Regions from separate parts of the Sulfitobacter sp. 1A13353 genome, predicted to be linked through region 2. Evidence: riboswitches for the same ligand, from Rfam matches in the RefSeq annotation. Region 2 holds a riboswitch; the other holds the start of a gene.
The links. A riboswitch is a leader RNA that binds a small molecule or an ion and turns the genes downstream of it on or off. The one in region 2 is predicted to bind cobalamin.

Region 1: another riboswitch for cobalamin. It lies ahead of ACGYLO_RS02555 (CbtB-domain containing protein); the one in region 2 lies ahead of ACGYLO_RS07375 (DUF1636 domain-containing protein).

What each region holds. Positions count from the first base shown of each region.
Region 1 is NZ_JBIFFS010000001.1:523,946-529,814, forward strand. It holds gene pncA (bifunctional nicotinamidase/pyrazinamidase) at 1-495, shown strand, start outside; gene pncB (nicotinate phosphoribosyltransferase) at 565-1,857, shown strand; gene ACGYLO_RS02550 (PAS domain-containing protein) at 1,861-2,871, opposite strand; cobalamin riboswitch at 3,037-3,254, shown strand; gene ACGYLO_RS02555 (CbtB-domain containing protein) at 3,288-3,458, shown strand; gene ACGYLO_RS02560 (CbtA family protein) at 3,671-4,354, shown strand; gene ACGYLO_RS02565 (hypothetical protein) at 4,366-4,878, shown strand; gene ACGYLO_RS02570 (DUF1636 domain-containing protein) at 4,951-5,325, shown strand; gene cobW (cobalamin biosynthesis protein CobW) at 5,322-5,869, shown strand, end outside.
Region 2 is NZ_JBIFFS010000003.1:480-6,348, forward strand. It holds gene ACGYLO_RS07360 (FecCD family ABC transporter permease) at 84-1,088, opposite strand; gene ACGYLO_RS07365 (ABC transporter substrate-binding protein) at 1,133-2,077, opposite strand; gene ACGYLO_RS07370 (ABC transporter ATP-binding protein) at 2,092-2,874, opposite strand; gene ACGYLO_RS07375 (DUF1636 domain-containing protein) at 2,871-3,278, opposite strand; cobalamin riboswitch at 3,398-3,612, opposite strand; gene ACGYLO_RS07380 (GTP-binding protein) at 3,638-4,717, opposite strand; gene urtA (urea ABC transporter substrate-binding protein) at 5,072-5,869, shown strand, end outside.

The DNA of each region.
Region 1 (5,869 bases), on a different contig from region 2:
CTGATGCCCGAGTTTGACGCGGTGGTCCTGACGCAGGACTGGCATCCGGCGGTGCATTCGTCATTCGCGTCGTCGCATAGGAACAACGGGCCTTACGAGATCGTCACCATGCCCTATGGCCCGCAGGTGCTCTGGCCCGATCACTGCATCCAAGGCAGCATTGGCGCGCAGTTCCACCCCGAGCTGCAAACCGACCGCGCCGATCTGATCATCCGCAAGGGCTATAACCCCGACATCGACAGCTATTCAGCGTTTTTCGAGAATGACCACCGTACGCCCACGGGGCTCGAAGGCTACCTGCGCACACGCGGGATCGAGCGGCTGACCATGGTGGGGCTGGCGCTGGATTTCTGCGTGAACTTCTCGGCGGTGGACGCGGCGAAGCTGGGGTTCAAGGTCGATGTGCGCGAAGACCTGTGCCGCGCGATTGATCTGGACGGATCGCTTGCCAAAGCCCGCGAAGGCATGCGCGCGGCGGGGGTGACGCTGGCCTGATCCGCCGCTTTCCCCTTGCCCATCTGTCCGCCCCCTTGGCATGAAGGGGCACGCAATAAGGAACCTCCCATGGTCGACATCGCCACCCGCGTCTATAACCACAAGTGGAAAATCGACCCCATCGTGCGGTCGCTGATCGACACGGATTTCTACAAGCTCTTGATGTGCCAATCGGTGTTTCGCAACAAGCCGGACACGCAGGTCACCTTTAGCCTGATCAACCGCTCCACCCATATCCCGCTGGCCAAGCTGATCGACGAGGGGGAGTTGCGCGAGCAACTCGATCACATCCGCTCTCTCAGCCTCAGCCGGGGGGAGAGCACATGGCTGCGCGGCAATACCTTCTACGGCAAACGCCAGATGTTCCGCCCCGATTTCATGGAGTGGTTCGAAGGCATGCGCCTGCCGCCCTATCATCTGGAGCGGAAGGGCGATCAGTATGAGCTGACCTTTGAGGGCAAGTGGCATGAGGTCATGCTTTGGGAAATTCCCGCGCTGGCGGTGTTGATGGAGCTGCGCAGCCGTGCAGCGCTGGACCCGATGGGCAAGTTCGAGCTTCAGGTGCTTTACGCGCGCGCGATGACCCGCGTCTGGGAAAAGATCGAAGCGCTGCGCGAGGTGGATAACCTCTCGATCGCTGATTTCGGCACGCGGCGGCGGCATTCCTATCTCTGGCAGGATTGGTGCGTGCAGGCGATGCATGAGGGGCTGGGCGATGCTTTCACCGGCACCTCCAACTGTCGCATCGCCATGATGCGCGAGCTTGAGGCGATTGGCACCAACGCGCATGAGTTGCCCATGGTCTATGCGGCTTTAGCCGAAGATGACGCGGAGCTTGCCCGCGCGCCCTATGATGTGCTGTCGGATTGGCATGACGAGCACGAAGGTAACCTGCGGATCATCTTGCCCGATACCTACGGCACTAAGGGCTTTCTCGATCACGCGCCGGATTGGCTGGCGGGCTGGACCGGCATCCGCGTCGACAGCGGCGATCCGGCCACGGCGGCGCAGACGGCCATTGACTGGTGGCGCGCCCGCGGCGAGGACCCGACGACCAAGCGAGTGATCTTCAGCGATGGGCTGGATGTGGACAAGATCAAGGAGTTGCACGCGCAGTTTGCGGGCAAGGCCAAGGTCTCTTTCGGTTGGGGGACGCTGTTGACCAATGACTTCCGCGGGCTGGTGCCGAATGATGCGCTGGCACCCTTTAGTCTGGTCTGCAAAGCGGTCAGCGCCAACGGGCGGCCCACGGTCAAACTGTCGGACAACCCCAACAAGGCGATGGGTCCGGTGGATGAGATCGCGCGTTACAAGCGTGTTTTCGGGGTCGGAGAGCAGGCCGCGCAGCAGGTGATCGTCTGACGGTCAGCCTTCGCCAAGGGCGGCCACGGGGAACTCCGCCGTGGCAATCAACCCTTCGGGCTGCCAATCGTAGTGCAGGGTGCCACCGACCGCGCGGGTCAAGGACTGGATGATCCGCGAGCCGCTGTTGCGCGGAGACTTGATGACCTCCGGCCCGCCTGTTTCGCGCCAGACAAACCGCAGGCGGGCAGGCTCCTGAAGGATGGTGATATCGAGCGATACCCGCCCGGTATCGGAACTGAGCGAGCCGTGTTTCACCGCATTCGTCGCCAGCTCGTGCAAGGCCAGCGTCAGGGGGGAAACGAGGCGGTGCGAGATCAGCGGATTCGCCCCGGTGAGGTTGATCTGATCCTCGGTGGCCGAGGTATAGGCCCGCATGATCGGCCCCATCAGCGTCTCGAAATCCACCTCATGCTGGTCGCTGCGGCCAATCGTGTCGAAATGCGCCGCGCCCAAGGCGGCCAGCCGCTCGATCACCTTGTCGGCAAAGGCCGCGGGGCTCGGCTCCTCACGGGCGGTCAGGCGGACCATGGCGGTCATGACGTTGACGATATTGCGCAGCCGGTGCAGCAATTCGTCATCGGCCAATTGCCGGTGCTCCCGCTCCGCCCGGCGGCGTTCGGAAACGTCGAGTTGCGAGCCGAAGAAGTAGATCAGATTGCCATCTTCGTCATTGATCGGCCCCAGTTGCAGGGCGTTCAGGAAGCGGCTGCCATCCTTGCGGTAGTTCACGATCTCAACCGTGTCGACCCGGCGCGCCAGTAGGATTTCGCGCACCGCATCGACGCTTTCGCGCGTGGTTTCCGGGCCTTGCAGGAAGCGGCAGTTCTGGCCCACGATCTCATCCAAGCCATAGCCGGTCAGATCGGTGAAAGCGTCATTCACATAGACGATGGGGTTGTCCGGCAGGGTCGGGTCGGTGATGCACAGCGGCAGGCGGGCATAGCGCACGACCTTGCCTAGAACGTCTTCGGTCAGGGTCTGCCGAGCGGCGGAGACCGTGTTGTCGTTCATGAATTCCCGCCCTTTGATCAAAACTGGCCGTCAATGTGCCCTGCACGTGGCTTTTGGGTCAACCCGCATACTGGGGGTTGGGCCATATTTATCTACTAAATGCTGTATGCGCCATACGGTTCCGCGAGGTTCGATAAATGCGGCTTGTCAGGAAGGGCCTAAAATGCGTAATTGAGGGCGCTTGGTGTCCCGAAAAGCGCCTTCGAGTGTGGGACCGAAAAGGGAATTCAGTAAGGGGTCGCCCGACCCTGAAGCCGAAGCCGCCCCCGCGACTGTAAGCGGTAAGCCAATGCCCCTCGTGCCACTTGTCCTTTCGGACGGGGAAGGCGGGCAAAGGCCACGACCCGCGAGCCAGGAGACCTGCCAGGCAAATGAAACGCTAGATCCCGTCGGGTGTGACGGTAAGGAGATTGAAGATGACGACGATGATTAAGACCGCCGGTGCCACGCGCAGCAAACTCGTACCGGCGCTGTTTGCCGCCGTATTGGGTGTGGCTCTGATGGCGCTGACCGGCCATGTGCAGGCCGCAGCACTGCATGATGCCGCCCATGACGTGCGCCACGCGACAGGCTTTCCCTGCCACTAAGCGCCGCGTTCGGTATCACTGGGGTCCGGGCTGCCATGCCGCAGTCCGGCTGTCTGTGATTCTGCCATTTATCAATGCCTGCCTTTCGCTGTTTTGCCCGCGCCCGCCGTTCGCTGCGTCGGGAGGGCTTTGGCACATCTTGAGGCTGGCTGATGGCTCGGCCCGCGTTTCGCGCGGCGCTGAGTATCATTTCGCATCTAAGGATCATTGCGATGTTTTCACGTTTTCTGACTTCCGCCCTGTTTGCCGGGGCCTCTGCCGGCCTGTTGACCGGCCTGCTGCAACTCTATTTCGTGCAGCCCGTGCTGCTTCACGCCGAGCTTTATGAGACCGGCGCGCTGGTGCATTTCGGGGCCGACCCCGTCAGCGCGCACCCCGATTTGCCCGGTTTCGATGCCGTCCGCGATGGGTTGAGCCTGATCTTCACCATGCTGACCTATACCGCCTATGCGCTGATCCTTCTGGCCGCGATGAGCCTTGGCGAAGAGCGCGGCGCGGTAATCGATGGCCGCTGGGGCATCCTTTGGGGTGTCGCCGGTTTCGTGGCCTTCCACCTCGCGCCGGGGTTCAGCCTTGCGCCCGAAGTGCCCGGCGTCGCCGCCGCAGACATCACTGCGCGGCAGATCTGGTGGTTCGCCACCGCAGCGGCAGCGTTGGTAGCGCTTTGGCTGCTCGCCTTCGGCAAAGGCTGGGGCGCGTGGATCGGCGCGGCGGTTCTGCTGATGGCCCCCCATGTCGTCGGCGCACCCGAACCCGAAAGCTTCAGCGGCCCGGTACCGACAGAGATCGGCGCGCTCTTCGCCGCGCGTGCGCTTGGCATCGGCTTGGCCGCATGGGTGTTGCTGGGCAGTTTCGCCGGGTTCTTTTGGCAACGTGAAGGCGCGCAGAGCGCCTGAGGGAGGTCGAAATGGACAGATCACTGGCGCTTTTCGCCATTGGATTGGTCTTTGGCGGTGGCATCGGTTTTGCCATCGCCGCAAGCAACGGTGTGACCTTCGACGGCCATGACCACGGCGACCCTGCCGCCCATGGCGGCGGCGGGCATGTGGCCATGGATCACGGTGGCGCGGATCACGCGCGCATGCATGGCCAGCCCATCGCGCTGGCCGCCGAAGAGGCCCCCAGCCTTGCAATCCGCGTGACCCCCGACCCGATGTCAGGCCATAACCTTTTTGTTGAGACCGAAGGCTTCGCCTTTGCCCCCCAGAACGCCAGCGGCGAAAATCAACCGGGCGAGGGCCATGCCCATGTCTATGTCAACGGTGCCAAGATCGGGCGGCTTTATGGCCCGTGGCTGCATCTGGCTGACCTGCCCAAGGGCGAGGTCACGGTAGAGGTCACGCTTAACGCCAACGACCACCGCCCCTTGGCGGTGAACGGCGCGCCGATTACAGCCCGCGAGGTGCTGACAGTTGAATAATCGCACCGCCTCCCCTTTTCATGGCGGGCCGGAGCGCATACCCGGCACGCATAACTCGATGGGACAAGATCAATGAGCGCAACCCTACATGTCTGCAGGACCTGCCGCGCAGGCGAGGTGCTGGAGGAAGACGCCCCGCGCCCCGGTGCGCAGCTTCATGCCGCCCTCGACGCCGCAGGCGCGCCAGAGGGCGTGACCATCGTGCCAGTGCAATGTCTTTCCGCCTGTTCGCAGGGGGCCGCCGTGGCGCTGTCTGCGCCGGGCAAATGGTCCTATGTCTATGGCCGCTTGACCAAGGAAGACGCCGCCGACATCCTTGCCGGAGCCGCCGCCTATGCCGCCACCCAAGACGGGCTGGTGCCATGGCGCGAACGCCCGGTCATCTTTCGCAAGCAAAGCCTTGCGCGTATCCCCCCTTTGACCCTGCCGCAGGAGCCTACCGCATGAGCGATCTCGCCAAAATTCCCGTTACCGTCATCACCGGCTTTCTCGGCGCTGGTAAAACCACGCTCATCCGCCATTTGATGACCAATGCAGGCGGGCGCCGCCTTGCGGTTCTGGTCAATGAGTTCGGCACCGTGGGGGTGGATGGGGACATCCTGAAATCCTGCGCCATCGACGACTGCCCGGCGGAGAATATCGTCGAGCTGGCCAATGGCTGCATCTGTTGCACCGTGGCCGATGATTTCATCCCCACCATCGAAGCGTTGATGGCCCTGCCGACGCGCCCCGATCACATCCTGATCGAAACCTCTGGGCTGGCCCTGCCAAAACCGCTGCTCAAGGCCTTCGACTGGCCCGCGATCCGGTCCAAGATCACCGTCGACGGCGTCATCGCGCTGGCCGATGCCGAGGCCGTGGCCGCTGGCACTTTCGCCGCCGATGTCGCCGCCGTGGACGCGCAGCGTCTGGCCGACGACAGCCTCGACCACGAAACGCCGCTCTCCGAAGTGTTCGAAGATCAGATTTCCTGCGCCGATATCGTGCTGAT
Region 2 (5,869 bases):
GTCGGTAGAAGGGAAGAGAGTTTAGCACAGGGGCGGGTCAGCGGTTCAGCGCCCGGTTCGAGCGTCTCCCATTGTAATGCGCCTCACCGTATCTGCCCCCGCAGCAGCCAAACGAAAAACACGCCGCCGATCAGTCCCGTAACGATGCCGATGGGCATATCGTCGGGGGCCATGATGGTTCTGGCCACGATGTCCGCCCATAAGAGGAACACGGCGCCGCATAGGGCTGAGATAGGGAGCAGGCGGCGGTAGTCGCCGCCGACCAAGAGGCGCACGATGTGGGGGATCATCAGGCCGACGAAGCCGATCACGCCTGAGAAAGCGACCATGACCCCCGTGATCAGGGCGCCAATGACGAAGATCGTGAGCCGGAAACGCGCCACGGGGATGCCGAGGGTGGTGGCGGTTTCATCGCCGACGGTCATGGCGTTCAGATGGCCTGACCTGAGCCAGAGATAGGCGCCGCAACCCAGTAGGATCACGGCGGGGTAGATGAGTTGGTTCCATCCCGCCAAGCCGAGGCCGCCGAGCATCCAGAACACCACCGTATGTGTGGCCCGTGGATCGCCAAGGAAGATCAGCACATTGGCGGCGGACATGACGATGAAGGACACGGCGACGCCGGCCAAGACCAGCCGGTCGGCGCTGGTGGCGGCTGCGAATTGCGTGACGGCGAGAACGATCAAGATCGCACCCAGCGAGCCGAGGAAGGCGAGCAGGGGGACGGTCAGCCCTCCGAGGAACAGCCCCGTGTGCAGCAGGGCCAGAATGGCGCCGAATGCGCCGCCTGCCGAGATGCCCAGCAGATGCGGGTCTGCTAGCGGATTGCGGGTGACGGCCTGAAGGCTTGCGCCGACGATCGCCAATCCCGCGCCGACGAGACAGGCGAGGATGGCCCTCGGCAGGCGGATGTTCCAGACGATGGCCTCCCGCCCGCCGGACCAGTCCACGGCCACGGCGCCGGGGGCGGCCTTGTTGGCCAAGATTCCCCAGACGGTTTTGACGGGGACCACGACGGCCCCCACGCTCACCGCAATCGACAGCGATGCCAGCAGGATTGCGATGCCGAACAGGCAAGTGATCCACACCCCCCGCGTGGGTTTCCGAGGCGCTATCGATCGCGGTTTAAACGTCATGAATGCTCACTGCCCCGAAACGCGGTGGCGAGGGTTTTGACCGCTTCGATGTTGCGCGGGCCGGGTGTGGCCTCGACATATTCCAGCACGACGAAACGGTCGTTGCGCACGGCATCGATGTCGGCGAAGGCGGGGTTCTCCATCATGAAAGCGCGCTTTTGATCGGCGGTGACTTCGCCATAATTGACGATCACGATGACTTCGGGATCGCGCGCGACCACGGCCTCCCAACCGACGGTGGCCCAGCTTTTCTCAAGGTCGTTCATGATGTTCGTGCCCCCCGCGGCCTCGATCAAGGCGTTTGGCATGGCATAGGCCCCGGCGGTGAAGGGCACATCTTCGCCGCTGTCATAGACAAAGACGCGGGGGGCGGTCTCAAGCGGGGGCAGCGCCGCTAGGAATGCGTCGAGTTCAGCTTGGTAGCCTTCGATCAAACTTTCCGCGCGATCCGAGACGTCGAAGATCGTGCCGAGATTGCGCATGTCGTTATACATATCCTCCATCGAGGATGGGGCTTTTTGACCGATATGGATGCAGCTTTCGGTGAGTTCATAGACTTGAATGCCGAAGGGGGCGAGCGTTTCTGGCGTCACTTCGCCGCCGACCTTCATGCCGTAGTTCCAACCGGCAAAGAAGAAGTCTGCATCCGCCCCGATCAGCACCTCCCGCGAGGGGTATTTCGACGACAGTTCCGGCAGCGCTGCGACACCTGCGGTCATCTCTTGGTCCAGTTTGTTCCAGCCCGAGATGCCGGTATAGCCCACCATGCGGTCTGCGAGGCCGAGCACCAGCATCATCTCAAGCAGGTTCACGTCATTGGCGACCGCGGCTTGGGGTGGGTGATCGAAGGTGACTTCGCGGTCGCAGCTTTGCACGGTGGTCTGGGCGAAGGCCGATCCGGCGATCATCAGGGCGGCGAGAGTGGTGAGAGTAAGTTTCATAAGAGTTTTCCGTTTCAATCTGGAAGGGCAAAAGAGAAATGCGCCGCGCCGCTGGGGGTGAGCCGCTCGCGCTGCGCGTCGACGCGAAATGTTCTTGAGACGAGATCATCGGTCAGAACCGTATTTGGCGGGCCGAAGCCCTGCGGATAGCCGTCTTTCAGCACCAGCACCTCGTCACAGATGCCATCGGCCATATTGAGATCATGAAGCGAGACGACGATGGTCATGTTCAATCCGCGGATCAGGGACACGATTTCAAGCTGGTGGCGTATATCGAGGTGGTTGGTCGGCTCATCCAGGACCAAGACCTGCGGCTCCTGCGCCAAGGCGCGGGCGACCATGACGCGCTGCCTTTCCCCGCCCGAAAGGGTGCCGACATCGCGGTGGGCGAGGGGGTGCAGGCTGAGCCGGTCCAAGACGCGGTCGATGATCTGCTCGTCCTTGCGGCTGGATGACGAAAACGCCGCGCGATGAGGCGTGCGGCCAAGGCGGACGATCTCCAAGACCGTCAGCCCAAAGGACGGCGTCTGTTCTTGCAAGACAGCGGCGATGCGCCGCGCGGCGGCACGGGCGGAGAGGGACCAAATATCCTGCCCGCCCACATGGATCGATCCCGTTTGGGGCGGTTGAAAACGGTAGAGCAGACGTAAAAGGGTGGATTTGCCCGCGCCATTCGGCCCCAACACGCCCAGAACGCCGCCCGCTGCGACGGTAAAGGACGTAGGGTGCAGAACCGGCTGGCCCGATTTTCCCGGCGCCCAGCTTACATCCTTTACTGCAAGGTCGGCGGCTCTCATGAGACGCGCAGGTGGCTGGGTTTCAGCTCGATCATCGCCGCGGGCACCCGCGCAAGGGTGGATTTGCGCAGTTTGCCGGGGCGGTCCAGCGAAGAGCACCAGCCGTCATTCAATGTGGCATAACGCTGGGCGAAGGCCACAAGGTCGTCGATGTCTTCGTCAGGGTCGATGTCGCCAAAGAGGTAGGTCGCCTTTTTGCTGGCGTGATAGGCCACCGTGCAGGGGCGGTCGCAGCCCGCCATACAGGCCACGCCCGCGATCTCGAAACCCTCAGGGATCGCCGCGCCGGCTGCCGCGATTGCGGCGCTCAGCCTCTGGATTAGGTCAAAGCCCGGCCGGCAATCCTTGCCCTTGTGTTTGCATGAGGTGCAAACCGTAATCCTGTGGTTTTGATGCGTATCCATGTCGCCCTCCGCGATCGCGCGGGGGATCGAGCAGCCATGTTCTACAGCAAGGGAGTTTCCCTGTCGCCATCATGTTCTCCTAACCAGACACCCCGTCTGGGTTGAGTTGCAATTACGGCCCTCTCGGTGCCGGTGATGGCAGGTCTCCTGACTCGCGGATCGACGCTCGCCCGAACCTTCCCAAGCCTAAAGCTCAGTGGTTTTGCCGGGGTCGCTCACCGCTCACAGTTGCGGGGGCAGTTACGGTTTCGGCGCGCGCTGCTTGCCTTACCGTATTCCCTTTTCATCCCAGACGCCGCTGCGGCGGCTGGAAACCATCGCCATGATCTGTGGCCGAAGAGCCATGCCGGGTCAAGCTGCTATCCCGCCTGTCGCTCCGGCCCATCGCGCCGGGCGCGTAGCATATCGAGGCTCCGGTTCAGTTCGGGGTTGGTCATATCGCGGGCGATGACGACAATGCGGGACTGCCGGTCGTCCTTTGGCCAGTCGCGCAGGGGGACGGGCGGATCGAAAAGATGCTGCACGCCGTGAAAGACAAAGGGGATGGGGACGTCTTCCAGATGCACGATGCCTTTGACCCGCAAAAGATCGGACCCGCGCAGCCTGACCAGCGTGTCGAGCCAAAGGTCGAAAGCCTCGGCCGGGATCGGTGCGTCTAGAACGATGGAGGCCGACCCGATCCGCGCATCATGTTGGTGGGTTTGCATCATGGGGGCGGATGCCGTGGGCGCGGCGAAGCCCGAGAGGTTGTCAAGCGGATCGGACTTTTCGACGGGCGTGAGCCATTCCATAACGTTGCTCGCATCAACCGCCCGCCGCATACCGCTGAGCCCCCAGAGCGATGCAACCGGGATAAGCCCGCGTTCGGCCTTGATGATGCGCGCCGTTTGATTGAGGTCGCGCAGCCTGCCTTCAAAGGCGGCAAGCGCTTGCTGGGTCACCAAGTCGGATTTGCTGAGCACCAGCAGATCGGCCATCGCCACCTGCGAGACGGCTTCGAACTGCTGATCCAGCGTGTCCGGCCCATTCGCGGCATCGACGACCGTCACAACCCCGTCCACGCGGAATTTGCGGGCCAGATAGGGATCGGCCAAAAAGGTCTGGAGAATGGGGCCGGGATCGGCCAGCCCCGTCGTCTCGATCACAACGCGGTCGAATTGCACGCGCCACGTCTGCCTGCGGCGCTTGAGGTCTTGCAGCGTCCGCGACAGATCCCCCCTGATCGAGCAGCACAGACAGCCCGATTGCATGAGAATGACCTCTTCGTCGGCGGTTTCGATCAGATCGTGGTCAAGCCCGGCCTCGCCGAATTCATTCACGACGACTGCGATTTTGGGAGCCTCTTCGCTTGCGACGATGTGATTGAGCAGCGTGGTTTTCCCCGCGCCGAGGAAGCCGGTCAGCAGGGTGACGGGAATGCGTTTGTCGGTGGCGGGCATGGTTTGCGGGCTCTGCTATGGATTATTTCAGAAACGTTATAACATCACAATATGAGGTGCAACCCGTAGGCCGGTGCCCCGAGCTTGCCAAATCCATGCGCTCAGCGCCTAAATTTTGGCAGGTCCACCTCAAACCGCCCAATCGAAGGGCGTTGTTGCTGCGCCGCAGAAAGCGACCTTGGGTTAGGGCTTGTTCCAACGCGCCCTGAAATTGAGGCTGCAGAGGCCTCGCTATGGGGCGGCGCCAAGGGAGTTGTCCGGCAAGGGGGCATCCGCGCGCGATAACAATAAACGCTGTGTGGAAGAGGCATCATCGCGTCTTTGCTTTTCCGCACACCAAACGGGGATACCGTCATGAAATTTTCCACCAAACGCACAGTCACGGCGACCGCTGCCCTTCTGCTCGCAGGTTCAGCCGCCGCTGCAGCCTGCGACGATCCGATCAAGGTTGGCGTGCTGCACTCCCTCTCGGGGACGATGGCCATTTCCGAGACGACATTGAAAGACACGATGGAGCTTTTGATCGCGCAGCAGAACGCCGCGGGCGGCTTGCTGGGATGTGAGATCGAAGCGGTCGTCGTTGACCCGGCTTCCGACTGGCCGCTGTTCGCAGAAAAGGCGCGTGAGCTTCTCACCGTCTCGGAGGTGGATGTCATCTTTGGCTCTTGGACCTCGGTCTCGCGCAAATCCGCGCTGCCCGTTCTGGAAGAGCTGAACGGCCTGATGTTCTACCCCGTCCAATATGAGGGCGAGGAAAGCTCGCGCAATGTGTTCTACACCGGTGCGGCCCCGAACCAGCAGGCGATTCCGGCCACCGATTATTTCCTTGAGGAACTGGGCGTCGAGAAATTCGCGCTGCTGGGCACTGACTATGTCTATCCCAGAACCACCAACAACATTCTTGAGCAATATCTGCTGGATAAGGGCATTCCCGAAGAGAACATCTTCGTCAACTATACGCCTTTCGGCCATTCCGACTGGTCCACGATCGTGTCGGATGTAGTCGAACTGGGCGCGGATGGCTCGCAGGTGGGCGTGATCTCAACCATCAATGGCGATGCGAATATCGGCTTCTACAAAGAACTGGCCGCGGCGGGCATCTCTGCCGATGACATTCCGGTCGTCGCCTTCTCGGTCGGGGAAGAAGAGCTT